Regions from separate parts of the Scandinavium lactucae genome, predicted to be linked through region 1. Evidence: predicted binding sites of a transcription regulator. Region 1 holds the regulator's gene; each other region holds the start of a gene.
What was found. The regulator PhoB, encoded in region 1, activates phosphate uptake and scavenging genes when phosphate is short. The targets are predictions, from matches to a motif close to CTGTCATAAAACTGNCNNAT.
Positions count from the first base shown of each region.

Region 1 (10,692 bases):
AGCAGATAGCGCCCGTGCAGGCGGCTGAGCTGTTCGTTCGCCAGCCATACCAGATTATCCAGCGTCAGGCCCTGGGCGAATTTACGGAATTTGTCGCCCTCTTTGGAGCCAATCAGCGCATTCAGCCAGCCCCAGTCTTCCAGCGTCTGCGCGGCGACATCAATCTGCGCCATTAACGTCTGCTGCTGGGCGCGGTTATCTGCGTCCTGTTTCAGTTGTTGGCCAATTTCACCCTGCGCGGCGCTGTTGTCCCGCAGGCGCTGCGCCAGATTGGCAAGCAGAATCTGTACCTGTTCGCGGGTCAGCGTGTCGGCTAAATCCTCCGGCCGCTGCTGCTGGTGGTGAATCTGTTCACGTTGCGCCTGGGCTGCCAGAGCCTGCTGCTGCTGGAGCTGATTTTCCAGCGTTTGTTTCAGTTCTTCAAGTTGACGGCGGGTGTTGTCATCGAGCAGCGCTGCCAGGAACGCCGCCTGGCTGGCAAACGGACTGGCATTGAGTGCGGAATCAAACTCTTTCTGCGCCAGGGTCAGACGCTCACGCTGCTGGTTTTCCTGCTGCTGTAACGTCTGCCACTGGCTTTGCAGCGATACGCAGTCGTGATGCACCTGTTGCCAGCCGTCGAGTGCTACCGGGGCGCGGTCTTCATTCGCGGCCTCAGTCGGCAGGGTATCCAGCAGGGGTTGCAGTTGTGCCAGCTTCTGCTGAACAGATTGCTGCTGTTCGGTCTGCGTCTGCCACTGCTGGCTTTCCGCTTCACGTGCCGCCAGCCAGGCAGCCTCTTCCCCGTTAGCAGGAAGCGTCAGGCCAAACCCGGTGAGGGTATCACTCAGCGTTTGCTGGCGCTGAGCTATCTCCTGCTCCAGCGTGCTGCGCTGATTTTTTAGCGCCAGCATCTGACGTTGCAGGCCCAGACGCTGGCTGTGCTGATACAGCTGTTGTTCGTAGTTTTCTTGCTCGCTCAGCCAGGCCGCGATGTCATCTTCCGGCGTGAGGGTAATCTGCAAACCAGCCACCGTGATTTGCCACTGGGAGGTGAGCGCTTGCTCCTGTTCGGTTACCGACTGCAGCTCGCTTTGTTCGGCCTGCTGCTGCTTAACCAGCGCGTCGAGCTGGCCTTTCAGGCTGGCCCCGGCTTCGCCAATCTGTTTGACCTCTTTTTCAAGTGCATCACGGCGGGCTTCGTTCACGCCTGGCTTTAAGGCCTGATACTCGGCTATCGCCGGATGTTCAGCCGAACCGCAAAGTGGGCAGGGTGCGCCGGGTTGTAAACGGGCGCGTTCATCGGTGAGCCTGGCGATGATTTTCTCTTGCTCGCAGAGCATTCTGACGTCATTGAACTGCTGCTGTTTTTCTTTGTATTGCTGGCGACGGCTGGCCAGTTCGGCTTCGCCTTGTTCCCGCTCCTGCTGACGCTGGATTAACAGCGTTTGCAACTGTTCTCGGCGCTTTTTCAGGGGCAGGAATTGGCTTTGCAGCGCGTTCAACTGCTGTCGCAGCGGGCGGGCGGCGCTGTGCTGTTCCAGCGCGCTTGCTACGGCGGGTTCATCGAGGGTAAGTGTGGTCGGCGGTAGAGCGTTGAGCTGGCGCGTAACGTCGTTTTCGCGCTGGATAACGCTCTGTAATTGTGCCGTCTCGCGGGCCTGCTGACCAAAGGCCGCTCGCCAGCCAGTCAGCTCGCGCTGCCAGTGACGATGATGTTCATGGGCAGCAAGCCAGTCGGTAAGGCTTTTCTGGCTGGTGGACAACTGCTGATGCTGCCGCTCGGCGCTGAGGCGCAAACGCCCACGTAGCGCCAGCTGGCTCTGTAAGCGAGTATTTACTTCTTCCGTTTGCTGATGCGTTTGCGTCAGCGCGGTTTGGCTGTCCTGAAGACGGACCCACAGCGGGCGCAATCTGTCTGCGGGCTGGGCCTGGGCCAGCGTGGCGAGCTGCGGCTGGGCGGTATTCAGCGCCGCCTGGGCCGCCGTCAGGGCCGACTGCGAGCGCGCCTGCGCCTCGGCTAACTCTGTTTCCCGACTGAGCCATTGCTGCCAGAGTTGTGTGCGAAGCTGCTCGGTTTGCTGCTGTTTTTCTTCGTCAGTAAGTGCCTGCAAACGTTGCTGCAACGCTTGCTGTTGCTCGTCATTCAGCAAAATCATACCGGATGCCTGCGCCTGCAATTTTTCCAGCGCGATTTTGGCTTCCTTATGCTTCTCAAACACCATGGCCGAAATCTGACCGTAAATTTCGGTGCCGGTCAGCTCTTCAAGTAGCTCGGCGCGCTCTTTCGGTTTGGCATTGAGGAAAGCAGCGAACTGCCCCTGCGATAGCATCATCGAGCGGGTGAAACGGCCATAGTCTAGCCCGGTCAGCGAGGCGGTGAGATCCAGTTTATCCTTCACTTTTTCAGCGAGGATCTTGCCATCGTCACAGCGCGCCAGCTCCACGCGCGGGGCCTGCAGGTTACCGTCCGGCTGGTTGCGGGCGCGGTTCTGGCTCCAGAAGGCGCGATAGGCCACGCCTTTGACTTCAAACTCCACTTCCGCCAGACATTCGGCGGTGTCGCGGGTCATCAGGTCGTTTTGCGATTGCGACAGGGTGCTCAGGCGCGGCGTTTCGTGATATAGCGCCAGACAGATGGCGTCGAGCAGGGTGGTTTTTCCCGCCCCGGTTGGGCCGGTAATGGCAAACAAACCGTTGCTGGCAAACGGCTCGGCGGTGAAATCAATTTTCCACTCGCCCTTCAACGAGTTGAGGTTCTTCAGACGCAGGCTCAAAATTTTCATGGCTGTTGCTCCCCAGAAAGCGCGGCCAGCGTTTCGTTAAACAGCTGATGCAGGCGCTGTTGCTGCGGCTCTTCCAGCGTTTCCAGCGCCAGGCGACGCGCAAAAACGTCTTCCACTTTTAGCTCGCTCAGGGTTTCGCGGTGTTCGTTGGCCAGAATACGCTCGCGCTGTTCACGACTGCGGCGCACCAGCAGCACCTCGACCGGGAGTTCGTCGGTCAGGGCCTGAATTTTACGTTGGATGTCATGCAGATATTCGTCACTGGTGATTTCGATATCCAGCCACACCGGGGCGCTGGTATCGCCTTCGCGCCACTGTTCCAGCTGGGCGCTGATGCTGGCGAAATCGCCTTTCAGCACCGCCAGCTGCTGCGTGACCGGCACCTCAAGCGGCATGACCTCGGCCAGTTTACCGGCGTTGAAACTCACCAGGTTGACAGTTTTGGCCTTCCCGGTTTCATCGAAGCTCAGCGAAATTGGCGAGCCGCAGTAGCGAATGTGCTCGCTGCCGCCAATTTTCTGCGCCCGGTGAATATGACCGAGGGCGATATAATCCACTGGCGGGAAATTTTGCGCCGGGAAGGCATCGAGTGTGCCGATATAGATGTCACGTACCGCGTCACTTTTGCTGGCCCCGACGGTGGTCAAATGGCCGCTGGCGATAATCGGCAGCTCACGCTCGCCGCGGATTTCACAGGCCTGCTGATACTGCTGCTGATAGTAATCGGTGATTGCCTGTAATAAATGCTGCTGCTTTTCGCCCGCCGTTGACCCGGCCTGACTGACAATCACATCGCGTGGACGTAAAAAAGGCACCGGACAGAAAATTGCCCCGGGTGTGCCGTCCCGGCGGTTCAGCACGCACGGCGACATACCGCTGCCCGCCACCACCGTGGTGTTGAGAAACGCCAGGATATCGCGGGATTCGTTCAGCGTCGCCACCGAGTCATGGTTTCCTGCCAGTACCACCAGATGGCAACCGGTGTGCTGCAATTTCACCACGAAGCGGTTGTACAGTTCCCGGGCGTAGCTCGGCGGCGAACCGGTATCGAAAATATCGCCCGCCACAATAATGGCATCCACCTGCTGCGCCTGCGCCGTTTCCAGCAGCCAGTCGAGAAAAGCCTGATGCTCGGCGGCTCGGCTTTTGCTATAAAAATTCTGGCCAAGGTGCCAGTCGGAGGTGTGAAGGATGCGCATAATAAAACCCGTGGCGGAAAAGCGTGGGCGTCAGTATATAGATAACAGGGCAATGACAGCAGTTTTTCAGTGTCATAATGCTAAAACCCACTATCATAAATCTGTCATAAATCTGACGCATAATGACGCCGAATAATACGCATATGATTAATAAACAGGATAAATAATGGCGAGACGTATTCTGGTCGTTGAAGATGAAGCCCCAATTCGTGAGATGGTGTGTTTCGTCCTGGAGCAAAATGGCTTTCAGCCGGTTGAAGCGGAAGATTATGACAGTGCGGTTAATCAGCTGAACGAGCCGTGGCCTGATTTAGTCCTGCTGGACTGGATGCTGCCGGGGGGATCGGGCATTCAGTTTATCAAGCATTTGAAGCGTGAGTCGATGACCCGCGATATCCCGGTGGTAATGCTGACCGCGCGTGGCGAAGAAGAAGACCGGGTGCGCGGCCTGGAAACCGGGGCTGATGATTACATTACCAAGCCTTTCTCGCCGAAAGAGCTGGTGGCGCGCATTAAAGCTGTGATGCGCCGTATTTCGCCAATGGCGGTGGAAGAGGTGATTGAGATGCAAGGGCTGAGCCTCGACCCCTCTTCCCATCGCGTCATGACCGGTGAAAACCCGCTGGACATGGGGCCGACCGAGTTTAAACTGCTGCACTTCTTTATGACCCATCCGGAACGCGTGTACAGCCGCGAACAGTTGCTGAACAACGTCTGGGGCACCAACGTGTATGTAGAAGACAGAACGGTGGATGTGCATATCCGTCGTCTGCGTAAAGCGCTGGAACACAGCGGTCACGACCGGATGGTGCAAACCGTTCGCGGCACGGGTTATCGTTTTTCTGCCCGTTTCTGATAATTGACTGGAGTGTGACCCGTGCTTGAACGGCTGTCATGGAAAAGGCTGGTTTTTGAGCTGATCCTCTGTTGTATTCCGGCCCTGATCCTCGGGGCGATTTTCGGGTATCTGCCGTGGTTTTTACTGGCAGCCGTAACCGGACTGTTGATCTGGCATTTCTGGAACTTACTGCGTCTGTCGTGGTGGTTATGGGTCGACCGCAGCATGACGCCACCGCCCGGCAGCGGCAGTTGGGAACCGTTGCTGTACGGCTTGCACCAGATGCAGATGCGTAATAAAAAGCGCCGTCGCGAGTTGGGGAGTTTGATCAAGCGCTTTCGTAGCGGCGCGGAATCGCTGCCCGATGCGGTAGTTCTGACCACCGAAGAAGGGGCAATGTTCTGGTGTAACGGCCTGGCCCAGCAGATGCTGAATCTGCGCTGGCCAGACGATAACGGACAAAACATCCTCAACCTGCTGCGCTATCCTGAATTTTCCCGCTATCTCAAATCCCGCGATTTCAGTAAACCGCTCAATCTGGTGCTCAACACCGGACGGCATCTGGAAATCCGCGTGATGCCCTACAGCGAACAACAGCTCCTTTTAGTGGCACGCGACGTGACCCAAATGCACCAGTTAGAAGGTGCCCGGCGGAACTTTTTTGCCAACGTCAGCCATGAATTGCGCACGCCGCTCACGGTGTTGCAGGGCTATCTGGAGATGATGCAGGAGCAGACGCTGGAAGGTGCCCCGCGTGAAAAAGCACTCCACACCATGCGCGAGCAAACGCAGCGGATGGAAGGCCTTGTGCGTCAGCTGCTCACCTTGTCGCGTATTGAAGCCGCTCCGCTGGCAGCACTGAACGAAAAGATAGATGTGCCGATGATGCTGCGAGTTGTAGAGCGCGAGGCGCAAACGCTCAGCCAGCAGAAGCATATTCTGCATTTTGATATTGAAGACGACTTGCAGGTGCTGGGCAGCGAAGAGCAACTGCGCAGCGCCATGTCCAACCTGGTGTACAACGCGGTGAATCATACCCCGGAGGGCACGGAGATTATCGTGCGCTGGCAGCGGACGATGCACGGGGCGCTGTTTAGCGTGGAAGATAACGGGCCAGGTATCGGGCAGGAACACATTCCACGTCTGACGGAGCGCTTCTACCGCGTCGATAAAGCCCGTTCGCGGCAAACCGGCGGCAGTGGGTTAGGGCTGGCTATCGTCAAACATGCGGTCAATCATCACGAAAGTCGCCTCGATATTGAAAGCATCCCCGGCAGGATCACCCGCTTCAGCTTCCTGCTACCGGAACGTTTAATTGCCAAAAAAAGCGGCTGATGGCAGGGATGTCAGGAAAAATTGACAAAGACCGGCTCAGGTCGGTTTTTTTACTTTCCAGTTAACCAGGCGGCGAATATTTAACGAACGTCTGTTGCTTTTTTGTTCGCATGATTGGCCAGAGGTTTTTTGTATATCCGGTTAATCATGCTAGGAGTGAATTCGATCTTGCTATAATCCTCTGGTTTCACGATCCCTTATTGCTTTAAAACGTTATAAGCGTTTAAATTGCCCCCCATGTAGTCGCAGTTTGACTGCCTTCGCGCGATAAACCCAATAACTATTCTTTGCGCGCGAACGTTGGGAGTGTTTCCCACTGCATGATTCGCCATAGCCATAGTTGTTCTTTTCCGCATCGGTTCCGCAGGGATAAGCGCGACGATTTTTTTCTTTCAACACCACATCCACAGGCAGTAAAGAGTTTATGACCCATCAGTTAAAATCACGCGATATCATCGCGTTGGGCTTTATGACCTTTGCGTTGTTCGTTGGCGCGGGCAACATTATCTTCCCTCCAATGGTCGGTTTGCAGGCAGGCGAGCACGTCTGGACTGCGGCTTTGGGTTTCCTGATTACGGGCGTTGGCCTGCCGGTTCTGACCATCGTTGCGCTGGCAAAAGTGGGTGGCGGGGTAGATAGCCTCAGCACGCCAATCGGCAAAGTGGCGGGTATTCTGCTGGCGGTGGTGTGCTATCTGGCGGTAGGACCGCTGTTTGCGACCCCCCGTACTGCGACCGTTTCGTTTGAAGTCGGTATCGCTCCGCTGACCGGTGATGGCGCGCTGCCGCTGCTTATCTACAGCGTTATCTATTTCGCACTGGTCATCCTGGTGTCGCTCTATCCGGGTAAACTGCTGGATACCGTGGGTAACTTCCTGGCACCGCTGAAAATTATCGCCCTGGTGGTGCTGTCTGTCGCTGCGCTGATGTGGCCTGCAGGTTCTATCAGCCATGCGCTGGATGCCTACCAGACTGCACCGTTCTCCAACGGCTTCGTGAACGGCTACCTGACCATGGATACCCTCGGCGCGATGGTGTTCGGCATCGTTATCGTTAACGCCGCGCGTTCCCGCGGGGTGACCGAAGCCCGTCTGCTGACCCGTTATACCGTGTGGGCTGGCCTGATGGCAGGTGTCGGTTTGACCCTGCTGTATCTGGCCCTGTTCCGTCTGGGTTCCGACAGTGCGACCCTGGTCGACCAAAACGCTAACGGCGCGGCGATTCTCCATGCGTATGTGCAGCACACCTTCGGTGGCGCGGGCAGCTTCCTGCTGGCAGCATTGATTTTCATCGCCTGCATGGTGACGGCAGTTGGCCTGACCACCGCCTGTGCGGAGTTCTTCTCCCAATACCTGCCGCTGTCCTATCGTTCACTGGTGTTTATCCTTGGTCTGTTCTCGATGGTGGTGTCCAATTTGGGCCTCAGCCACCTGATTCAGATTTCAATTCCGGTGCTGACAGCGATTTATCCGCCATGTATCGCACTGGTAGTATTAAGTTTTACCCGCGGTTGGTGGCATAATTCGTCCCGCGTGATTGCCCCAGCGATGTTTATCAGTCTGGTGTTCGGTCTGCTGGATGGTGTTAAAGCCTCTGCATTCGCCGACATTCTGCCAGCCTGGACCGCGCATCTGCCGCTGGCCGAGCAAGGTCTGGCATGGCTGATGCCGACTATCATCGCTGCCGTTCTGGCGATGGGGTGGGATCGCGCAGCAGGCCGTCAGGTGACCTCCAGCGCGCATTAATTAGCGGGCGAGGATTGAAATTAACCACGGGGCCATCGGCTCCGTGGTTTTGTTTTTTGTACAGGCAGTGGAATTTATGGAAACCAACAACAAGCTAAAGCGTGGGCTTACCGCCCGTCACATTCGCTTTATGGCGCTCGGATCGGCAATTGGTACCGGTCTTTTTTATGGCTCGGCAGACGCCATTAAAATGGCCGGTCCCAGCGTGCTGCTGGCGTACCTCATTGGTGGCGTTGCCGCTTATATCATCATGCGTGCGCTCGGCGAAATGTCAGTGCATAACCCGTCTGCCAGCTCGTTCTCGCGCTATGCGCAGGACAACTTAGGCCCGCTGGCGGGGTATATCACCGGTTGGACCTACTGTTTCGAAATCCTGATCGTGGCCATCGCTGACGTGACCGCGTTCGGCATCTACATGGGCGTCTGGTTCCCGGCGGTGCCGCACTGGATTTGGGTGCTGAGCGTGGTGCTGCTCATCTGCTCCATCAACCTGATGAGCGTTAAGGTGTTCGGCGAACTGGAATTTTGGTTCTCATTTTTCAAAGTCGCCACCATCATCGTGATGATCGTCGCCGGTTTCGGCATCATCATCTGGGGGATTGGCAACGGCGGACAGCCGACCGGCATCCATAATTTGTGGAGTCACGGCGGCTTCTTCAGCAACGGCTGGCTCGGGATGGTGATGTCGCTGCAAATGGTGATGTTTGCCTATGGCGGGATTGAGATCATCGGCATCACCGCCGGTGAAGCGAAAGATCCGCAGAAGTCGATCCCGCGCGCGATTAACTCGGTGCCAATGCGTATCCTGGTGTTCTACGTCGGGACGCTGTTCGTGATCATGTCTATTTATCCGTGGAATCAGGTCGGCACCAACGGCAGCCCGTTCGTGATGACCTTCCAGCATATGGGCATTACCTTTGCCGCCAGTATCCTCAACTTCGTGGTACTGACCGCCTCACTGTCGGCGATTAACTCCGACGTGTTTGGCGTAGGGCGTATGCTGCACGGCATGGCGGAGCAGGGCAGTGCGCCGAAGGTGTTCGCCAAAACCTCACGTCGCGGCGTGCCGTGGGTGACCGTGGCGGTGATGACCGTGGCGCTGCTGCTGGCGGTGTACCTGAACTACATCATGCCGGAGAATGTGTTCCTGGTGATCGCTTCGCTGGCGACCTTTGCCACCGTTTGGGTGTGGATCATGATCCTCCTGTCGCAGATTGCGTTCCGTCGCCGTCTGTCGCCGGAAGAGGTGAAAGATCTGAAGTTCAAAGTGCCTGGCGGGGTATTCACCACTATCGTCGGCCTGCTGTTCCTGGTGTTTATCATCGTGCTGATTGGCTGGCATCCGGACACCCGTATTTCGCTGTACGTCGGTTTCGCGTGGATTGTACTGCTGCTGATTGGCTGGCAGTTTAAAGTGCGTCGCGACCGTCGGCGGGCCTTCGCTTAGTCATCCTCCCTCCCGGCGGCATTCTGTCGCCGGCGGGATGTTTACCGCCTCACCTCTCCCTCCTGAAACGTGTGTTCAATCACAAATAGCGATCCGCCCCGATCGGTTGTTTTTCACTCATTCGCACAGTCATTCCTCGCTTAAGCGCTTTTTTGACCGCTATTGATGCGTCCTGCACATGAATAGATGCGGGAAATGCACTTATGCGCGAGCAAGAGATAGCGCACTCTCATGGTTGATTAAAAGTTAAATATGTTAATTTTTTATTGATTACGGAGGGCGAGATGCCTGTAACTGCTGATAACTCACTGTTCCGTGCGAAGGCCCTGGCGATTTTGCGCGTCACCTCGGGAAACTTCCTCGAGCAGTTCGATTTCTTCCTGTTCGGTTTTTATGCCACCTACATCGCCCACACCTTTTTTCCGGCGGAGAGCGAGTTTGCCTCGCTGATGCTGACGTTTGCGGTATTCGGCGCGGGATTTTTAATGCGTCCAATTGGTGCGGTGGTGCTGGGGGCGTGGATCGATAAAGTCGGGCGTCGTCGCGGACTGATTGTGACGCTGTCGATTATGGCGGCGGGCACTTTTATGATTGTGCTAATCCCGGGCTATGAAACGATTGGCCTGTGGGCACCGTTCCTGGTGCTGTGCGGACGGCTGTTGCAGGGCTTCTCCGCCGGGGCGGAACTGGGTGGGGTATCGGTGTATCTGGCGGAAATTGCTACCCCGGGCCGCAAAGGGTTCTACACCAGTTGGCAGTCCGGCAGCCAGCAAGTGTCGATTGTGGTTGCGGCATCGCTGGGTTATTTACTCAACGAATTTATGGGGACCGAGGCGCTACAGGCCTGGGGATGGCGGATCCCGTTCGTGGTTGGCTGCCTGATCGTGCCATTTATTTTTGTCCTGCGTCGTCAGTTAACGGAAACGGAAGCCTTTGCGACCCGCAAGGAGCATCTGCCGCTGAACCAGGCGCTGAAAAGCCTGTGGGCCAACTGGCGCGTGGTGGTGGCCGGTATGCTCATGGTGGCAATGACCACCACGGCGTTCTATCTGATAACCGTTTACGCGCCAACCTTTGGCAAAAAAGTGCTGCTGTTAAGCGCCTCTGACAGCCTGCTGGTCACCCTGCTGGTCGCCATTTCAAACTTCATTTGGTTGCCGATTGGCGGTGCTATCTCAGACCGCTTTGGCCGCAAACCGGTGCTGGTGGCGATGACGCTGCTGGCAATTGTCACCAGTTGGCCCGCGCTTACCGTGCTCGCCCATGCGCCGAGCTTCGGCATGATGCTGGCGGTTCTGCTGTGGCTGTCGTTTATCTATGGCTTGTATAACGGGGCGATGATCCCGGCGCTGACTGAAATTATG
Region 1 is NZ_JAWXRD010000002.1:370,902-381,593, reverse strand. Features, by position in the region: gene sbcC (exonuclease subunit SbcC) at 1-2,765, opposite strand, end outside; gene sbcD (exonuclease subunit SbcD) at 2,762-3,964, opposite strand; gene phoB (phosphate response regulator transcription factor PhoB) at 4,131-4,820, shown strand; gene phoR (phosphate regulon sensor histidine kinase PhoR) at 4,842-6,137, shown strand; gene brnQ (branched-chain amino acid transporter carrier protein BrnQ) at 6,562-7,881, shown strand; gene proY (proline-specific permease ProY) at 7,958-9,328, shown strand; gene SIK69_RS03720 (MFS transporter) at 9,613-10,692, shown strand, end outside.

Region 2 (10,692 bases), on a different contig from region 1:
GGCAGCCAACGCGGGTACAGCCTGAAAGATGAAGGGCAAATCAACCGTAGCGGCCAGTAATGTAGTCTTCAGTTTGCTTCTTCGCAGGCTTAGTGAACAGATCGTCGGTATTGCTGAACTCAATCAGTTCGCCCAGGTACATAAACGCCGTATGGTCGGAACAACGCGCGGCCTGCTGCATGTTGTGGGTCACGATAACCACGGTGTAATCCTGCTTCAGCTCGGTAATCAGCTCTTCAATGCGACCCGTGGAAATCGGGTCGAGCGCTGAGCATGGTTCATCAAGCAGCAGCACTTCCGGACGAATGGCGATGCCTCGCGCGATACACAGACGCTGCTGCTGACCACCGGAGAGAGAATATCCGCTCTGATGGAGTTTATCTTTGGTTTCATTCCAAAGTGCGGCCTTGGTCAACGCCCACTGCACGCGCTCATCCATGTCGGCACGCGACAGCTTTTCAAACAGACGCACGCCAAAAGCGATGTTGTCATAAATCGACATCGGGAACGGGGTCGGTTTCTGGAACACCATCCCGACTTTGGCACGCAGCAGGGCAATATCCTGAGTGTTGGTCAGAATGTTATCGCCATCCAGCAAAATTTCGCCTTCCGCACGCTGCTCTGGGTACAGTTCAAACATTTTGTTGAACGTCCGTAGCAGGGTGGATTTCCCGCAGCCCGATGGGCCGATGAACGCGGTGACCTGGTTTTTGGCGATATCCAGGTTGATGTTCTTCAGGGCATGGAACTTGCCGTAGTAGAAGTTCAAATCGCGAACAGCAATTTTACCCGGGGCAGTATCAACCATACTCATCTCAATCTCTTCCTTATTCGACGCCGCGTTTCGCCGCGCCGTAAAAATTAACCGTGTTTCTGCTTCGCGAAAATGACGCGCGCCAGAATGTTAAGCAACAGTACGCACAGGGTAATGATCAGCACCCCGGCCCAGGCCAGTTGTTGCCATTCGGCAAACGGGCTCATGGCAAATTTGAATATGGTCACCGGCAGGTTGGCAATCGGCTGCATCATGTCGGTGCTCCAGAACTGGTTGGAGAGCGCGGTAAACAGCAGCGGGGCGGTTTCACCCGCGATACGCGCCACGGCCAACAGCACCCCGGTCATGATCCCGGAGATGGAGGCTTTCAGCGTAATCGCCGAAATCATTTTCCATTTCGGGGTGCCCAGGGCATACGCCGCTTCACGCAGGCTGTCCGGCACCAGTTTCAGCATGTTCTCGGTGGTTCGAATCACAATCGGCACCTGCAACAGCGCCAGCGCAATCACCCCCGCCCAGCCGGAGAAGTGTTGCATCTTCGCCACCACAATGGTGTAGACGAACAGCCCCACGACGATCGACGGGGCAGAAAGCAGAATGTCGTTGATGAAGCGAATCACTTCGGCAAGCCAGGATTTACGGCCATATTCCGCCAGCCAAATCCCCGCCATGATGCCCAGCGGCGTACCGATAACAGTCGACCACAGGATCAGCAGGCCGCTACCGGCCAGGGCGTTGGCCAGCCCCCCGCCCGCTGTATTCGGCGGCGGGGTCATTTCGGTGAACAGGGCCAGTGACATGCCGTCGATGCCGCGCGTGACGGTTGAGAACAGGATCCACACCAGCCAGAACAGGCCAAAGGCCATGGTCGCCATCGACAGCGTCAGGGCGATGCGGTTTTTGAAGCGACGACGCGCCTGCATTTTGCGGCGAGATTCGAGCAGCGCTGCGGTGGTTTGCATTTCAAGAGTGGTCATTAGCGTGCCCCCTCGTTTTTCGCGAGGCGTTTAATCATCAGCTTGGAAATGGCCAGAACGATAAAGGTAATCACAAACAGGATCAGACCGAGTTCCATCAGCGCGGCAACATGCAGGCCAGATTCCGCTTCGGCAAATTCATTCGCCAACGCAGAGGTGATGCTGTTACCCGGCATGTACAGCGACGCACTGTCGAGCTGGTAGGTGTTGCCGATGATAAAGGTCACCGCCATGGTTTCCCCCAGCGCGCGGCCCAGGCCGAGCATAACTCCGCCGATAACTCCGTTTTTGGTGAACGGCAGCACGATACGCCAGATAACTTCCCATGTGGTGCAGCCAATGCCGTAGGCCGACTCTTTCATCATCACCGGCGTTTGTTCGAACACATCGCGCATCACCGCCGCAATGTAAGGAATAATCATGATCGCGAGGATAACCCCCGCCGCCAGCAAACCGATGCCGAACGCCGGGCCGGAAAACAGCGCGCCAACAAACGGAATGGTGGAGAGCACATTGCCCACCGGCTCCTGAAAATAGGTCGCGAACAACGGGGCAAAGATGAACAGGCCCCACATGCCGTACACGATACTCGGAATGGCGGCTAACAATTCAATGGCGATACCCAGCGGACGCTTCAGCCAGTTCGGGGCCAGCTCCGTCAGGAACAGGGCAATACCAAAACTCACCGGAACGGCAATCAGCAGGGCGATAATTGAGGTGACCAGCGTGCCGTAGATGGGCACCAGCGCACCGTAGATATCATTCGGGGCATCCCACTCTTTGGTCCACAGGAACGAAAAACCAAATTTCTGAATGCTCGGCCAGGCGGAGACAATCAGGGAGAGAATGATGCCACTGAGCATCAATAGCACAATCAGCGCCGCCAGTTTTACCAGCACGCCGAAAATGATGTCACCCTTTTTACCTGGCGGGTTAAACGCAGGCTTGGTTGCAGCCATAAATTACTCTTCAGTTAAAAACGTCTTACGAATATGCCCGGTGGCGCTAACGCTTACCGGGCCTACAGTCGGAACTGTAATCTTCGTCAAAAATATCCTGTTAGTACAGCGCTTTACCGCTGCTATCTTTCACGTTGGTTTTCCATGCAGCACGTACCTGCTCAACCACGCTGTCCGGCAGTGACGCATAATCCAGAGCGTTCGCTTCTTTGGCACCGTTTTTGTAGGCCCAGTCGAAGAATTTCAGCACTTCAGCACCCTGCTCCGGCTTCTTCTGATCTTTGTGAACCAGAATGAAGGTGGTAGAGGTGATTGGCCACACGTCGTCACCTTTCTGGTTGGTCAGGTCCTGCGCGAAGGATTTGCTCCAGTCAGCACCTTTGGCGGCGTTGGCAAAGCTCTCTTCGGTCGGGCTGACAGATTTACCATCCGCGGAAACCAGTTTGGTGTAAGCCAGGTTGTTCTGCTTAGCGTAAGCATATTCAACGTAACCGATAGAGCCCGGCAGACGCTGAACGAACGCGGCGATGCCGTCGTTACCTTTACCGCCCAGACCGGTCGGCCAGTTAACGGTTGAGCCAGCGCCGATTTTGGATTTCCACTCTTCGTTCACTTTCGCCAGGTAGCTTGTGAACACGAAGGAAGTACCGGACCCATCAGCACGACGCACGACAGCGATGTTCTGAGCAGGCAGTTTTTTGCCTGGGTTCAGCTTGGCAATGGCTTCGTCGTCCCACTTCTTGATTTTGCCCAGATAGATGTCACCCAGGGTTTTACCGTCGAGTACCAACTCACCGGATTTGAAGCCCGGCAGGTTAATTGCCAGCACCACGCCACCAATGACGGTAGGGAACTGGAACAGGCCTTCCTGAGCCAGTTTGTCGTCAGACAGCGGCGCATCTGACGCACCGAAATCCACGGTGTTTGCGGTAATTTGCTTCACACCACCGGAGGAGCCGATACCCTGATAGTTGACCTTGTTACCGGTCTCTTTCTGGTAGGTATCCGCCCATTTGGCATACACCGGCGCAGGGAAGGTTGCACCAGCGCCCGTCAGGCTTGCTGCTGCAAATGCAGAGAAAGCGCTCATTGATAAGGTCGCGGCGACAACAGTTGCGACAGTGGTACGCATAACTTTCATAATGTCTCCTGCAGGATTTCGTAAATTGTTGTTTAAGTGGCTACGTTGAGCAAAATAGGACAAACAGGTGACAGTTAAATGTACGAATTATGACAGTTTTATGACGCAGGGAATTTAGGTTAAGAAATACGAAATAGTGTATTAATTTTCAGTACGTTAAGATCGTCTGTGACATTGGGTCTACAGAAATATTTTCTTTTTATGACACTGTTTAACGTAGCTGAAAATGACAGATTGTCATAAACGGAGGGAGAAAAAATGCCCCATCCCGGCAGGATGAGGCAGTCGGAATTACTCAACCGTCACGGATTTCGCCAGGTTGCGTGGCTGGTCAACGTCGGTGCCTTTGATCAGCGCCACGTGATAGGCCAGCAATTGCAGCGGCACGGTATAGAAGATAGGGGCAATCACCTCTTCCACATGCGGCATCTCGATGATGTGCATGTTATCGCTGCTGTTGAAACCGGCATCACGATCGGCGAAGACATACAGCACGCCACCGCGGGCACGCACTTCTTCGATATTGGATTTCAGTTTTTCCAGCAGTTCGTTGTTCGGGGCAACCACGATAACCGGCATATCGGCGTCGATCAGGGCTAGCGGGCCATGCTTGAGCTCGCCTGCGGCATACGCTTCCGCATGGATGTAGGAGATCTCTTTCAGCTTCAGCGCGCCTTCTAACGCAATCGGATACTGATCGCCACGGCCCAGGAACAGTGCGTGATGCTTGTCGGAGAAATCTTCCGCCAGCGCTTCAATGCGTTTATCCTGCGACAGCATTTGCTCGATACGGCTCGGCAGCGCCTGCAGACCGTGTACGATGTCGTGCTCAATCGCCGCGTCCTGGCCTTTCAGGTTAGCCAGTTTCGCCACCAGCATCAGCAGAACGGTCAACTGCGTGGTGAACGCTTTAGTGGACGCCACACCGATTTCGGTGCCTGCGTTGGTCATCAGCGCCAGGTCGGACTCACGCACCAGCGACGAGCCCGCGACGTTACAGATGGCCAGCGAGCCCAGATATCCCAACTCTTTCGACAAACGCAGAGCCGCCAGGGTATCCGCCGTCTCACCGGACTGGGAGAGGGTGATCATCAGGCTATTGCGGCGTACCGCCGATTTGCGGTAGCGGAATTCAGACGCGATTTCGACATCACACGGAATGCCCGCCAGCGATTCAAACCAGTAGCGCGAGACCATCCCGGAGTTATAGGACGTGCCGCAGGCCACAATCTGAATATGCTCGACGTTGGCCAGCATTTCATTGGCATTCGGCCCCAGTTCGCTGAGATCGACTTGCCCGTGACTGATGCGCCCGGTCAGGGTGTTTTTAATCGCGTTCGGCTGCTCGTAGATCTCTTTTTGCATGTAGTGGCGGTAGATGCCTTTATCACCCGCGTCGTACTGCAAATTCGATTCGATGTCCGGGCGCTTCACCTGCTCACCGGATTTGGCAAACACGGTCACGCTACGACGGGTTACTTCCGCGATATCGCCTTCTTCAAGGAAGATGAAGCGGCGGGTCACCGGCAGTAAAGCCAGCTGATCGGAGGCGATAAAGTTTTCGCCCATGCCCAGACCAATCACCAGCGGACTGCCTGAACGGGCGGCCAGCAGGGTACTTGGGTCACGGGTATCCATGATAACGGTGCCGTAGGCACCACGCAGCTGCGGGATTGCGCGCAGCACCGCTTCACGCAGCGTGCCGCCCTGTTCCAGCTCCCAGTGAACGAGGTGAGCAATCACTTCGGTGTCGGTTTCTGAGACGAACACATATCCGCGAGATTGCAGCAATTCGCGCAGCGGCTCATGGTTTTCGATGATGCCGTTATGTACCACCACGATGTGGTCGGAAACATGAGGATGGGCGTTGCCTTCTGACGGCTCGCCGTGAGTCGCCCAGCGGGTGTGGGCGATACCAGTGCCGCCATGCAGCGGATGGTCTTCCGCCGCCTGAGCCAGCATTTGCACTTTACCGAGGCGACGCAGACGCGTCAGATGCCCTTCGCTGTCGACCACTGCCAGACCGGCAGAGTCGTAACCACGGTATTCCAGACGACGAAGCCCTTCGAGAAGGATTTCAGCAATATCGCGCTGCGCGACTGCGCCAACAATTCCACACATAGTTAGATTTCCTGATATGGCACGATGCCATGCGTTGTCGCTGACCTGTATTTCCGGTTTTTTCCGGAGCCCCGAGCCTTGTAGAGAGTGGGGTTATTATTTTAGTTACTGCCGTGGGGCGGGGGATTATGTTATCCCCTCATCCCCTGTCTGCCTGACGACGGCTACGCCTTATCAGGCCTACAATTATTTCTTCTTCACCGGACGTTGCCAGCCTTGCTTATGCACCTGTGGCACGCGGCTTAACACTAACTCATTGTCGCCCACGTTGCGGGTCACGGTGGTTCCGGCGGCAATGGTGGCACCGTTACCGATGCTAACCGGGGCCACCAGCTGGGAGTCAGAGCCGACAAACACATCGTCACCGATTACGGTTTTGAATTTATTCGCACCGTCATAGTTACAGGTGATGGTCCCTGCGCCGATATTCACGTTGTCACCAATCTCCGCATCGCCGAGATAGCTCAGGTGACCGGCTTTAGAGCCAATACCCAGGCGCGCTTTTTTCATTTCGACAAAGTTGCCAACGTGTGCGCCTTCCAGCAGTTCAGCCCCTGGACGCAGACGAGCGAACGGGCCGATAGTGCAGGCAGCATGCAGGTGTGCATCTTCAACGACGCTGTACGGACTGATTTCGCAGTCATCGCCAATCACGCTGTTTTTAATCACGCAGCCGGTACCAATTTTCACTCGGTGACCAAGCGTGACGTTGCCTTCAAGGATAACGTTAGTATCAATTTCGACGTCGCGCCCGTGCGTCACGCTGCCACGCAGGTCAAAACGCTGTGGGTCACGCAGCATTACGCCCGCTAGCAGTAGCTTTTCAGCCTGCTCGCTTTGATACACGCGCTCAAGACGCGAGAGCTGCAGGCGGTTGTTAACGCCTTCGACTTCACTCAGCCGTGCCGGATGAACGGCCGCAATTTCACGCCCCTCCTGGTACGCCATGGCGATGATATCGGTGATATAAAACTCGCCTTGCGCGTTGCTGTTATCTAGCTTGCCGAGCCAGCGCTTGAGGTCTGCACCGCCGGCAATCAGGATCCCGGTATTGATCTCCTGAATTTCACGCTGCGCATCGCTGGCATCTTTGTGCTCAACAATCCCGGTCACCAGCCCATTCTCACGGGTGATACGGCCATAGCCCGTCGGGTCGTCAAGCTTCACGGTCAGAAGGCCAATTCCACCCTGCGGTTTCGCGGCACGCAGGCGCTGGAGCGTCTCAACCGAAATCAACGGCACGTCGCCGTACAGCATCATAATGTCTTCATCATCGGCAAAGAACGGCGCAGCCTGCTGCATCGCATGTCCGGTGCCGAGCTGCTCAGCCTGGAGTACCCAATTAAGGTTGCCTTCGCTGAGAGTTTGCTTCAGGAGTTCGCCGCCATGTCCGTAGACCAGATGAACCTGAGATGCACCTAATTCATCAGCAGCATCAATAACATGCTGAACCATCGGTTTGCCCGCTAGCGTGTGCAACACTTTCGGGAGACTGGAATACATGCGAGTACCTTTGCCAGCGGCAAGGATTACTACGCTCATCGCACTGTTTGACATACGCATCCTGACAGGTGTTTGAGTGAGAAGTTAAAACCTTTCGCATTGAAATATCTACATATTTTTCGTCATGAAATGGAATGCAGAGAAAACGTTCAACATGAAAGTCTAAAAGGGTTTTATGGCTCTATTTTCAGCTATCGTAGCGTGCTTTGTCTCGAAAAAAAGACCCATAATCCGAAGATTAGCCGCTATGTTGCTGCTTTGGCTGTTCTTTTGATGCCTGAATCAAGAATACGTTGGGAGCTGAAAAACAAAAAGGCCGCCATCAGGCGACCTATTTCTATTCTTTTAGTACAACAATACAGAGGCTTAGAGGCTCAGATTGCTGAACATTGCGATGATTTTATGAAAGCGTTTCATTTTGATTCCTGCATAGCACATTGATATGTGATCTAACTCACAAAACAAAGTCTACGCCGGGTTTTTAACCCGTGCAACATTTTTGTGACACATATCACACTTAAGGGTTACATCAGGAATTTTAGCCAACAAAAAAGCCAGCCTGGAAACCAGACTGGCTTTTATACTTTCAAGCCGGTGTTACATCGCTTTTTTGGTCAACTCGATAACGCGCAGTTTGGCGATCGCTTTGGCCAGTTCCGCAGACGCCTGAGCGTAATCCACATCGCCGTGAGAGCTGTTAATGTGCTCTTCCGCTTTGCGTTTCGCTTCCAGGGCTCGCGCTTCGTCGAGATCCTTGCCGCGGATGGCAGTATCAGCCAGTACGGTTACGTTACCTGGCTGAACTTCCAACACACCGCCGGACAAGTAGATGAATTCTTCATGTCCGTGCTGCTTCACGATGCGAATCATACCAGGCTTAATGGCGGTGAGCAGCGGGGCGTGACCCGGGAAAATACCCAGTTCACCTTCGCTACCCGTTACCTGGATCTTCTCGACCAGACCGGAGAACATTTGGCTCTCCGCGCTGACGACGTCCAGGTGATAAGTCATTGCCATGTCACCCTCCGATTAAGGCGTTAAAGTTTTTTAGCTTTCTCAACGGCTTCGTCGATAGTGCCAACCATGTAGAACGCCTGCTCTGGCAGATGGTCGTATTCGCCGTCCATGATGCCTTTAAAGCCACGGATGGTATCTTTCAGCGAAACGAACTTGCCCGGAGAACCGGTAAAGACTTCTGCAACGAAGAACGGCTGGGACAGGAAGCGCTGAATCTTACGCGCACGTGCTACCACCAGTTTGTCTTCTTCGGACAGTTCGTCCATACCCAGGATCGCGATGATGTCTTTCAGTTCCTGGTAACGCTGCAGGATGGACTGAACGCCACGCGCGGTGTCGTAGTGCTCCTGACCAACAACCAGCGGATCCAGCTGACGGCTGGTGGAGTCCAGCGGGTCAACGGCCGGGTAGATACCCAGAGACGCGATCTGACGGCTCAGTACCACGGTTGCATCTAAGTGAGCAAAGGTGGTGGCTGGTGATGGGTCAGTCAAGTCATCCGCAGGTACGTATACCGCCTGAACAGAAGTGATGGAACCGGTCTTGGTGGAGGTAATACGCTCCTGAAGAACACCCATCTCTTCAGCCAGAGTTGGCTGATAACCTACCGCAGAAGGCATACGACCCAGCAGCGCTGATACTTCAGTACCGGCCAGGGTATAACGGTAGATGTTATCGACGAACAGCAGTACGTCACGACCTTCGTCACGGAATTTCTCAGCCATGGTCAGGCCGGTCAGTGCAACGCGCAGACGGTTTCCCGGTGGCTCGTTCATCTGGCCGTACACCAGGGATACTTTATCCAGTACGTTGGAGTCGGTCATTTCGTGGTAGAAGTCGTTACCCTCACGAGTACGCTCACCCACGCCCGCAAATACGGAATAACCGGAGTGTTCGATAGCGATGTTACGGATAAGCTCCATCATGTTGACGGTTTTACCCACACCCGCACCACCGAACAGACCCACTTTACCGCCTTTCGCGAACGGACAAATCAGGTCCATTACTTTGATGCCGGTTTCCAGCAGTTCCTGAGAGCTGGACAGCTCTTCATAGGAAGGTGCTGCACGGTGAATCGCCCAACGGTCTTCTTCGCCAATATCGCCTTTCATGTCGATTGGCTGGCCCAGTACGTTCATGATACGACCGAGCGTTGCTTTACCTACCGGGACTTCGATTGGGTGCTCGAGGTCTTTTACTTCCAGACCACGACGCAGACCGTCGGAAGAACCCATTGCGATGGTACGGACGATACCACCACCGAGCTGTTGCTGAACTTCCAGCACCAGGCTCTCGTTACCATTCTGAACCTCAAGAGCATCGTACACGCGCGGTACGGCATCCTGAGGGAATTCGACGTCAACCACGGCGCCGATTACCTGGACAATTTTTCCAGTAGCCATCTTGAATCCTCTACGAATTAACCTGGTTATACCGCGGATGCACCACCGACGATTTCGGTGAGTTCCTGAGTAATGCTGGCCTGACGAGCTTTGTTGTATACCAACTGCAGCTCTTTAATCAGGCTGCCGCCATTGTCGGTCGCGGCTTTCATCGCCACCATACGTGCGGCCTGCTCGCTGGCCAGGTTTTCTACCACGCCCTGATAAACCTGAGATTCGACATAACGACGCAGCAGGGTGTCCAGCAGCGCTTTCGGATCAGGTTCGTACAGATAATCCCAGGATTTACGCTTCAGATCCTCATCTTCTGATGCCGGCAGCGGCAGCAGCTGAGTAATGGTCGGAACCTGAGACATGGTGTTAATAAATTTGTTGCTGACAACGTACAGCTTGTCCAGACGGCCTTCATCGTAGGCCTGCAACATCACTTTTACCGGGCCGATCAGTTCGGACAGGGAAGGGTTATCACCCATACCTGTTACCTGAGCAACCACGTTACCGCCAACGGAACTAAAGAAGGACACGCCCTTAGAGCCGATCATCGCGAGTTCGCTCTGAACGCCTTTATCGGACCACGCCTTCATATCTGCCAGCACTTTTTTGAACAGGTTAATGTTCAAACCGCCGCACAGACCACGGTCAGTGGACACCACCAGGTAGCCCACGCGTTTAACGTCGCGTTCTTCCAGGTAAGGGTGCTTATATTCCAGATTACCGGTGGCAAGGTGACCAATCACTTTGCGCATGGTATCAGCATAAGGACGGCTGGCTGCCATGCGTTCCTGCGATTTACGCA
Region 2 is NZ_JAWXRD010000028.1:173,231-183,922, forward strand. Features, by position in the region: gene pstB (phosphate ABC transporter ATP-binding protein PstB) at 41-814, opposite strand; gene pstA (phosphate ABC transporter permease PstA) at 862-1,752, opposite strand; gene pstC (phosphate ABC transporter permease PstC) at 1,752-2,711, opposite strand; gene pstS (phosphate ABC transporter substrate-binding protein PstS) at 2,812-3,852, opposite strand; gene glmS (glutamine--fructose-6-phosphate transaminase (isomerizing)) at 4,144-5,973, opposite strand; gene glmU (bifunctional UDP-N-acetylglucosamine diphosphorylase/glucosamine-1-phosphate N-acetyltransferase GlmU) at 6,160-7,530, opposite strand; gene SIK69_RS10340 (hypothetical protein) at 7,549-7,917, shown strand; gene SIK69_RS10345 (F0F1 ATP synthase subunit epsilon) at 8,074-8,493, opposite strand; gene atpD (F0F1 ATP synthase subunit beta) at 8,514-9,896, opposite strand; gene atpG (F0F1 ATP synthase subunit gamma) at 9,923-10,692, opposite strand, start outside.
Region 2: a site for PhoB is predicted at 3,940-3,959, ahead of pstS (phosphate ABC transporter substrate-binding protein PstS). Genes of this name have one in related genera too.

Region 3 (10,692 bases), on a different contig from region 1:
AGCAGCAGCCTGTCGTAGTCAGTGGCCAGCGGCAGCAGCGCTGCGTGGAGGCTGCGCCACTGTTCACCGTCGTCGAGCATCCGCGCCAGATTTACCGAGCGGAATTCAGAGGCGTTGTCGCGCAGCACATCCAGCTGCGGAAGCACAATCTCCAGCGCCTCGACGGTGACGCCGGTCTGACGTAAAGAGGCGGCTACCAGATGGGGCTGGAAATCGATAAATCCGCTGATACCGACCACCGCAATCCGTTCCCCTTGCTGCGGGGCGAGAGCGATATCCGGCGGCGTGAGCCACGCCTGACGCAGGGTGCCGATCGGTGTAATACGCCGATGCGGCTGGTTGACCTGCCCCAGCATAGCGATTCCGCACTCGGCCAGCAGCGTTTCGGTTTGACGCGCGTAGTCGAGCACCGCGTTTTTACCGAGCAGGCTGTAAGGGTGAAGAGGTTCTTCTGTGGTCAAGGTGTCGAGCGCCGCGTCCAGCGTCTGTGATGTGGCGTGGCCCAGCAAATCCAGCGAGCCGGAAGAGAAGTGCAGCCCACTCTGACCCCGGCTGATAATGGCGGGGCGTAACCCTTGCCGGGTGAGTGACAGCCCGCAGAGTAAACCCGCCAGTCCGCCGCCGATGATGACGGTATCAAATTTCATCGTGATGCTCCTTTTCCAGACCGCACAACCCTTGCCATACCCAGCGGGTAAATTCGCTTTCGCGTAACGCATCGCCCCAGGCGATGGGCTGCACGCCCTGCCAGCGCTCGTTGAGAAATTCGGACAGTTGATTCAGCGACTGCGCGGGGGTCGTAACCTGATAGCGGTGCAACAGGGCGGCGGCGCGACAGGCGCACAGCTCTCCCTGACAGGTGCCCATGCCCACGCGGATACGACGGCGCAAATCGAGCAGATTTTTCACCGCCAGATTTTCGACCGCGTACTGCACTTCTCCGGCGGTCACCGCCTCGCATTCACAAACCAGGCTGCGGTGCAGGCGCGAATCGCCGAGCCAGGCGGGGGTTCTGTCGCCATGACGATAAATGGCCGAACCGCGCAGCGGGGCGGGCAGGGAGATGATTTTATGCAGTGATTTTTCAGTCGGTTCCTGTGAGCCGGGTAGCGGCGTCTCAGCGGTAGTACAGCGCGCGTTGTGGTTCAGCTTGCGACACACTGCGTCGGTGGCCATTTCAGCCATCAGACGATAGGTCATCAGCTTGCCACCGGTGATAGTGATGAACCCTTCCAGGCCATCGCGCGCGGCGTGGTCAAGCAGTACGATGCCACGGCTGACGTTGCGCCCGCTCGGGTCATCCTCGCTGGCAACCAGCGGACGTACCCCGCAGTAGGCGCGCAGAATACGGCTGGTGGCGATTGCCGGGGCCAGTTTTTCGCCTTCCCGCAGCAGAATATCCACTTCGGCAGCCGTCACCCGGTTGCAGTCGATGTCGCGATAATCAATGTGCGTGGAGGTGGTGCCGATCAGCGAAATCGTATCACCGGGCACCAGAATGTCGGCATCAGCCGGTTTGCGGCAGCGGTTAATCACGTGCTGGTTAATGCGATGGTCGAAAATGAGCAGCGATCCTTTGGCCGGGAACATGCGTACGCTCAGTTCGGCGTATTCGGCGATGCGCTGCCCCCAGATCCCACCCGCATTGACCACCACCTGGGCATAAAGCTGTTCGCTGGTTTGCCGTGTGCGGTCCCAGACGTTTACGCCGCAGACGCGTTCGCCCTGACGGATCAGCCCCGTGACTTCGCAGCCGGTGCGGATGACAGCCCCGTGCTCGCGGGCATCCAGCATGTTGGCCGCGGTGAGACGGAAAGGATCGACGGTACCATCGGGCACTTTTACCGCGCCAATCACATTCGGGTTCACCGCAGGTTCCATCGCCAGCGCCTGCGCCCGGGTCAGTGGCTGAGCGTCAATGTTTGCCGCGAGGCAGGCCTCGATAAAGGTGTGCTGATAGTCCAGCGAATCTTCCGGTAGGGTGATGAACAGACCTTCCGTGGCGTCGGTGCAGTGGCGGGCGATGCGTTTCAGGATGGCGTTTTCGGCGATGCACTCGCGGGCAGATTCCGGATCGGTAACCGCATAACGTGCCCCGCTATGCAACAGGCCATGATTGCGCCCCGTGGCTCCAGTGGCGATATCGTCGCGTTCAACCAGAATGGCCTTCAGGCCGCGGCGGGCGCAGTCGCGGGCTATCCCGGCACCGGTGGCACCGCCGCCGATCACTATCACATCGGCTTCACTGACCGTGGAAAGAGTCATGCTATTCCCTCAATGTTCGTTTTATTCCATTAAGCCACAACAAGACTGTGGTTTGTTTGATTGCGAGCATATTCGAGCATAAAACGAAAATGAAACGTGATTCCGTGCTCAAAATGGAATCTCTGTCATAAATCTGTAACATTTTGTGCGACATTTCACAGTACAGGGCCAACACTTTGCCTACCATCCAGCCGCAGATAAGTATGGCGAGCGCACCACCCCGGTGAGACTCGCCTGATAATGATGGTCACGGAGGCGACTATGCTCAGTATTTTCAAACCTGCCGCGCACACGGCGAGAGTGCCGGATGCGCAGATCGATTCGCACTATCGCCGTTTGCGGTGGCAAATTTTCCTGGGGATTTTCTTCGGCTATGCGGCGTACTACCTGGTGCGCAAAAACTTCGCATTAGCCATGCCATATCTGATTGAACAGGGGTTCTCGCGCGGCGATTTGGGCTTCGCGCTGTCGGGGATTTCCATCGCCTACGGTTTCTCAAAATTCATTATGGGTTCGGTCTCTGACCGCTCGAATCCGCGCGTCTTTTTACCCGCCGGGCTGATCCTTGCGGCGGTGGTGATGCTGTTTATGGGCTTTGTGCCGTGGGCGACGTCGAGCATCATGATTATGTTCGGGCTGCTGTTTGTCTGCGGTTGGTTCCAGGGTATGGGCTGGCCGCCGTGCGGACGCACCATGGTTCACTGGTGGTCACAGAAAGAGCGGGGCGGAATCGTGTCGGTGTGGAACTGCGCGCATAACGTTGGCGGTGGCTTGCCGCCGCTGCTGTTCCTGCTGGGGATGGCGTGGTTTAACGACTGGCACGCGGCGCTGTATATGCCTGCGTTTGGCGCGATCCTGGTGGCGATTATTGCCTTTGCTCTGATGCGCGATACCCCGCAGTCCTGCGGTTTGCCGCCAATTGAAGAGTATAAAAACGATTACCCGGATGACTATAGCGAGAAGAACGAAGAAGAGCTGACGGCTAAGCAGATTTTCATGCAGTACGTGCTGCCGAATAAACTACTGTGGTATATCGCGGTCGCCAACGTGTTCGTGTATCTGCTGCGCTACGGCATTCTCGACTGGTCCCCGACCTATCTGAAAGAAGTGAAGCATTTCGCGCTGGATAAATCATCCTGGGCCTACTTCCTGTATGAATATGCGGGGATCCCGGGCACGCTGCTGTGCGGCTGGATGTCGGACAAAGTGTTCCGGGGAAATCGCGGGGCGACCGGGGTATTCTTTATGATTCTGGTAACCATTGCGACCATCGTTTACTGGCTCAATCCGCCGGGTAATCCGGGTGTGGATATGGCCTGTATGATTATTATCGGCTTCCTGATTTACGGTCCGGTGATGCTGATTGGTCTGCACGCCCTGGAACTGGCACCGAAGAAAGCGGCCGGCACAGCCGCCGGATTTACCGGGCTGTTTGGTTATCTTGGCGGTTCCGTCGCGGCGAGTGCCATCGTCGGGTATACCGTCGATTTCTTCGGCTGGGATGGTGGCTTTATGGTGATGATCGGCGGCAGCATTCTGGCGGTGGTTTTACTGCTGGTGGTGATGGTCGGCGAGCGCAAACATCATCGGGAGATACAGGCCAAACGCGGGAGTTGAGTTTTAGCGCCCGGTGGCGGCTACGCCTTACCGGGCCTACTTGGCACGTCGGCCCGTGCAAGCGCAGCGCCGCCGGGCGTTTCGCAATGACAATTACATCTCGATTTCAATATCGCCTTTGGCGCGACAGCAGCAGGGCAGTATTTCACCGTGCTGTATGAATGCCAGCGGCTCGGTCAGCCAATCGACCTGGCCGGACACCAGTCGACAGCGGCAGGAGCCGCAATAGCCTTCCCGGCACTGAAATTCAACCGCCACGTTATGCGACTCCAGCGCTACCAGTAACGAGGGGTGTTCTTCCTGGCACACTAACTCGGTGCCAGTCAGACGAAGGGTCACGCGGCCCATCAGAGCTGGAAGTTGCTCAGGTCGTCGGCATCGACATTGGAATCAATTTGACCGACCAGATACGAGCTGACTTCAACTTCCTGTGGTGCCACCTGGACGTTATCAGACACCAGCCAGGTGTTGATCCACGGAATCGGGTTAGAGCGTGTCTGGAACGGCAGATCCAGGCCCACCGCCTGCATACGGATGTTGGTGATGTACTCAATGTACTGGCACAGAATGTCTTTGTTCAGACCAATCATCGAACCGTCGCGGAACAGGTATTCTGCCCACTCTTTCTCCTGCTGCGCCGCCAGCACGAACAGGTCATAGCACTCCTGTTTGCACTCTTCGGCAATCTCCGCCATTTCCGGGTCGTCCTGGCCGGAGCGCAGCAGATTCAGCATGTGCTGGGTGCCGGTCAGGTGTAGAGCTTCGTCGCGGGCGATCAGGCGGATGATTTTGGCGTTGCCTTCCATCAGCTTACGTTCAGCGAACGCAAACGAGCAGGCGAAGCTGACGTAGAAGCGAATCGCTTCCAGCGCGTTGACGCTCATCAGGCACAGATACAGTTTCTTTTTCAACTCACGCAGGTTCACGGTCACGGTTTTGCCGTTAACGTGGTGCGTACCTTCACCCAGCAGATGCCAGTAGCTGGTCAGTTCGATCAGCGAGTCGTAGTAATGGGAGATCCCTTCAGCACGCTTCTGGATTTGCTCGTTGGTCACGATGTCATCAAACACGGTCGCCGGATCGTTGACGATGTTACGGATGATATGGGTGTAAGAGCGCGAGTGAATGGTTTCTGAAAACGCCCAGGTTTCCACCCAGGTTTCCAGTTCTGGAATAGAAATCAGCGGCAGCAGCGCAACGTTCGGGCTACGTCCCTGAATGGAGTCGAGCAGCGTCTGGTACTTCAGGTTGCTGATGAAAATGTGCTTTTCATGGTCAGGCAGCGCCTGATAGTCGATACGGTCGCGGGACACGTCAACTTCTTCCGGACGCCAGAAGAAGGAGAGTTGCTTTTCAATCAGCTTTTCGAAGATGTCATATTTTTGCTGATCGTAGCGTGCCACGTTGACCGGCTGACCGAAAAACATCGGTTCCAGCAGCTGGTTATTTTTCGTCTGTGAAAAAGTGGTATAAGCCATGAATGTGTCCTGTTGAGATTTTATTGCCCGGCGGCATGTTCGTGGCCGGGCCTACAAAATCGTAGGCCGGGTAAGCAGAGCGCCACCCGGCAACTAGCTTAGATTTTACATGCGCCGCTTTCGCAGCCGTCGTCCTGAATGGACGGGGCCATGTCGTCCTGCGCATCTTCTGCGCCATCACGGGTGTTGTGATAGTACAGGGTTTTCACGCCAAATTTATAGGCGGTGAGCAAGTCTTTGAGCAGTTGCTGCATCGGCACTTTACCTGACGGGAAGCGCGTCGGGTCATAGTTGGTGTTCGAAGAAATCGACTGGTCGATAAACTTCTGCATGATCCCCACCAATTGCAGGTAGCCGTCGTTATTCGGCATTTCCCACAGCAGCTCGTAGCTGTTCTGCAGTTTTTCGTAGTCCGGCACCACCTGGCGCAGGATCCCGTCTTTCGACGCTTTGATGCTCACGTGACCGCGCGGCGGCTCAATGCCGTTGGTGGCGTTTGAGATCTGCGATGAGGTCTCAGACGGCATCAGGGCAGACAGCGTGGAGTTACGCAGGCCATGAGTCTTGATAGATTCACGCAGACCTTCCCAGTCGTAATGCAGCGGCTCGTTAACAATCGCATCCAGGTCTTTCTTATAGGTGTCGATTGGCAGCACGCCTTTCGCGTAGGTGGTTTCGTTGAACCACGGGCACGCGCCTTGCTCTTTCGCCAGCTCGTTAGAGGCTTTCAGCAGGTAGTACTGAATGGCTTCAAACGTTTTGTGGGTCAGGTTGTTGCCGCTGCCGTCGGAGTAACGCTTGCCGTTCTTCGCCAGATAGTAAGCAAAGTTAATCACCCCAATACCCAGGGTACGACGGCCCATTGCGCCACGTTTGGCTGCCAGAATTGGGTAATCCTGATAATCGAGCAGGGCATCCAGGGCACGTACCGCGAGGATAGCCAGCTCTTCCAGGTCATCGAGGCTGTCGATAGCACCGAGGTTGAACGCTGACAGCGTACACAGGGCAATTTCACCGTTTTCGTCGTTAACGTCGTCCAGCGGTTTGGTCGGCAGCGCGATTTCCAGACACAGGTTAGATTGGCGCACCGGAGCCACAACCGGATCGAACGGGCTGTGGGTGTTGCAGTGGTCAACGTTCTGGATGTAGATCCGGCCAGTAGAGGCACGTTCCTGCATCACCAGCGAGAACAGTTCAACCGCTTTAATGCGCTGCTTACGGATGCTGTCGTCTTTTTCGTATTTCACGTACAGACGCTCAAACTCGTCCTGATCGGCGAAGAACGCGTCGTACAGGCCCGGCACATCGGACGGGCTGAACAGGGTGATGTCTTCACCTTTCAGCAGACGGGTGTACATCAGTTTGTTGATCTGAACGCCGTAGTCCATATGACGCACGCGGTTCGCTTCGGTCCCACGGTTGTTTTTCAGCACCAGCAGGCTTTCGACTTCCAGATGCCACATCGGATAGAACAGGGTCGCCGCGCCGCCACGAACGCCACCCTGAGAGCAGGATTTCACCGCGGTCTGGAAGTGCTTGTAGAACGGGATACAGCCGGTGTGGAACGCTTCCCCGCCACGGATTGGGCTACCCAGCGCACGGATGCGACCGGCGTTGATACCGATCCCGGCGCGCTGGGAAACGTATTTCACGATAGCGCTGGAGGTGGCATTGATGGAGTCGAGGCTGTCGCCACACTCAATCAGTACGCAGGAGCTGAACTGACGGGTCGGGGTACGCACGCCGGACATAATTGGCGTCGGCAGTGAAATCTTGAAGGTCGATACCGCGTCATAAAAACGCTTCACGTAATCCAGACGGGTTTCACGCGGATAGTTAGAGAACAAGCACGCGGCAACCAGAATGTACAGGAACTGGGCGCTCTCGTAGATTTCGCCCGTGACGCGGTTCTGAACCAGGTATTTACCTTCCAGCTGTTTTACCGCGGCATAAGAGAAGTTCATGTCGCGCCAGTGGTCGATAAAACCGTCCATCTGCTTGAACTCTTCTTCCGTGTAGTCTTCCAGCAGATGACTGTCGTATTTACCCAGCTCAACCATGTTCACAACGTGGTTGTACAGCGCCGGTGGCTCAAACTGGCCATACGCTTTCTTACGCAGATGGAAAATCGCCAGGCGTGCAGCCAGATACTGGTAATCAGGTGCCTCGCGAGAGATTAAATCGGCGGCAGCCTTGATGATGGTCTCGTGGATATCAGAGGTTTTGATGCCGTCGTAGAACTGGATATGAGAGCGCAGTTCAACCTGAGAAATGGAAACGTTGTTCAGCCCTTCGGCTGCCCAGTCCAGCACGCGATGAATTTTATCGAGATTGATTTTCTCAGTCCCGCCATCACGCTTAGTCACCATCAGACTCTGATTCATGTGAGTTGTACCTGTCCGTGAAAAGAAAAATATCCCCCATTTATCCACAGAACGTCGTTGTGACTAACTCTGTGGATAAATACTATATATAGGGGTTGTGCGATAAGTGAAACGCTATATGGTGAGTATTCTAGTAAGGATTCATTTGAGTACAAGAGTTGATTTTGACGTTAATTTAAGGTTGCAAAAGGGTAGCGTAGGCTAAGTCCACGGTTTGTAAGGCCTGGCGAGATTGTCAATATTCGAATAAAAAAAATGAAAATTTGATCGAGTGCTGATTTCTTCAACGGGAAGGTGATTTGCGCAACGCAATGCTGCGCAAACTTTATAAGAATAAGCTATGACGTTAGACGTTTTTTGCCGTTGTATGCAACATGTAGTTAACATCAACGCCCGGCGCGAGTTTGAAATGGTTAGTGACCGGATTGTAGTGCAGGCCGGTGATGTGGCGCTCCTGGAGACAGGTTTGATCGACCCAGCCCAGCAGTTCGGCGGGCTTGATGAATTTCTTCACGTCGTGCGTGCCTTTGGGCACCATTTTCAGCACATATTCCGCGCCCACCACCGCCATCAGCCACGCTTTGCCGTTCCGGTTGATGGTTGAGAAGAACACCTGACCGCCCGGTTTCACCAGCTTCGCACAGGCGTTGACCACCGACTGTGGGTCGGGAACGTGCTCGAGCATTTCCATGCAGGTAACGACATCGTACTGCTGCGCGTGTTTCGCCGCGTGGTCTTCCACGGTTTCCTGGACGTAATCGACCTGAATCCCGGTCTCCAGGGCGTGCAGGCGCGCCACTTGTAAAGGCTCAAAGCCCATATCCAACCCGGTAACGTTAGCCCCTTCACGCGCCATGCTTTCGGCGAGGATCCCGCCGCCGCAGCCGACGTCGAGCACTTTCTTACCAAACAGGCCGTCGGAACGGTTGGCGATGTAGCCTAAACGCAGCGGGTTGATACGGTGCAGCGGTTTAAATTCTCCTTCCAGGTCCCACCAGCGTGAGGCGACAGCTTCGAATTTCGCGATTTCGTCGTGATCGACGTTAGCCACCGGCGGTTTTTCGGCATTCATGGGCGCATTGACTCCTTTTTTCATCAGGCCTGTGAGTATATCAGCACCCCGGCGCGAATAAAGCGCCGAGCAGGTACTATAGGTTTACCTCAATCACGTCGGCTGTGTTATAATTTGCGACCTTTGAATCCGGGAAACAGTAGAGGGATAGCGGTTAGATGAGCGACCTTGCGAGAGAAATTACACCGGTCAACATTGAGGAAGAGCTAAAGAGCTCGTATCTGGATTACGCGATGTCGGTTATTGTCGGCCGTGCACTGCCAGATGTCCGAGATGGACTCAAGCCGGTACACCGTCGCGTACTTTACGCCATGAATGTATTGGGCAATGACTGGAATAAAGCCTACAAAAAATCTGCCCGCGTCGTGGGTGACGTCATCGGTAAATACCACCCTCATGGTGATACCGCCGTGTACGACACCATCGTCCGTATGGCGCAACCATTCTCCCTGCGTTACATGCTGGTCGACGGCCAAGGTAACTTCGGTTCAGTAGACGGCGACTCCGCCGCAGCGATGCGTTATACGGAAATCCGTATGTCGAAAATCGCCCATGAACTGATGGCCGACCTGGAAAAAGACACCGTTGATTTCGTCGATAACTACGACGGCACCGAACGTATTCCAGACGTTATGCCAACCAAGATCCCGAACCTGCTGGTTAACGGTTCGTCGGGTATTGCGGTCGGCATGGCGACGAACATTCCGCCACATAACATCACCGAAGTCATTAACGGCTGCCTGGCGTACATTGATGATGAAGACATCACTGTAGAAGGGCTGATGGAACACATTCCGGGCCCAGACTTCCCGACCGCTGCTATCATCAACGGCCGTCGCGGCATTGAAGAAGCCTATCGTACCGGTCGCGGTAAAATCTACATTCGCGCCCGTGCGGAAGTCGAAGCCGATGCGAAAACCGGTCGTGAAACCATCATCGTCCACGAAATTCCGTATCAGGTGAACAAAGCGCGCCTGATCGAGAAAATCGCCGAGCTGGTGAAAGAGAAACGCGTGGAAGGTATCAGCGCGCTGCGTGACGAGTCTGATAAAGACGGGATGCGCATCGTGATTGAAATCAAACGCGATGCGGTGGGTGAAGTGGTGCTGAACAACCTCTACTCCCAGACTCAGCTGCAGACCTCTTTCGGTATCAACATGGTTGCTCTGCACCATGGCCAGCCGAAGATCATGAACCTGAAAGACATTCTTTCTGCGTTCGTGCGTCACCGCCGCGAAGTCGTGACGCGTCGTACTATCTTCGAACTGCGTAAAGCCCGCGATCGGGCGCACATCCTTGAAGCACTGGCAATTGCGCTGGCGAACATCGATCCGATTATCGAACTGATCCGTCGTGCGCCAACGCCTGCCGAAGCGAAAGCAGGCCTGATCGCCCGTTCATGGGATCTCGGCAACGTTTCCGCGATGCTGGAACGTGCAGGCGATGACGCCGCGCGTCCTGAGTGGCTGGAGCCGCAGTACGGTATTCACGACGGGAAATACTTCCTGACTGAACAGCAGGCTCAGGCGATTCTGGATCTGCGTTTGCAGAAGCTGACCGGCCTTGAGCACGAAAAACTGCTCGACGAGTACAAAGAGCTGCTGGAGCAGATTGCTGAGCTGTTGCACATTCTGGGCAGCGCTGACCGTCTGATGGAAGTGATTCGTGAAGAACTGGAACTCGTTCGCGAGCAGTTCGGCGACGCACGTCGTACCGAAATCACTGCCAATACCGCAGACATCAACATCGAAGACCTGATCAATCAGGAAGACGTTGTGGTGACCCTGTCTCACCAGGGCTACGTGAAATACCAGCCGCTGACCGATTACGAAGCTCAGCGCCGTGGCGGCAAAGGTAAATCGGCTGCCCGTATTAA
Region 3 is NZ_JAWXRD010000030.1:178,637-189,328, reverse strand. Features, by position in the region: gene glpB (glycerol-3-phosphate dehydrogenase subunit GlpB) at 1-647, opposite strand, end outside; gene glpA (anaerobic glycerol-3-phosphate dehydrogenase subunit A) at 637-2,265, opposite strand; gene glpT (glycerol-3-phosphate transporter) at 2,527-3,882, shown strand; gene yfaE (class I ribonucleotide reductase maintenance protein YfaE) at 3,976-4,230, opposite strand; gene nrdB (class Ia ribonucleoside-diphosphate reductase subunit beta) at 4,230-5,360, opposite strand; gene nrdA (class 1a ribonucleoside-diphosphate reductase subunit alpha) at 5,459-7,744, opposite strand; gene ubiG (bifunctional 2-polyprenyl-6-hydroxyphenol methylase/3-demethylubiquinol 3-O-methyltransferase UbiG) at 8,091-8,816, opposite strand; gene gyrA (DNA topoisomerase (ATP-hydrolyzing) subunit A) at 8,975-10,692, shown strand, end outside.
Region 3: a site for PhoB is predicted at 2,388-2,407, ahead of glpT (glycerol-3-phosphate transporter). Genes of this name have one in related genera too.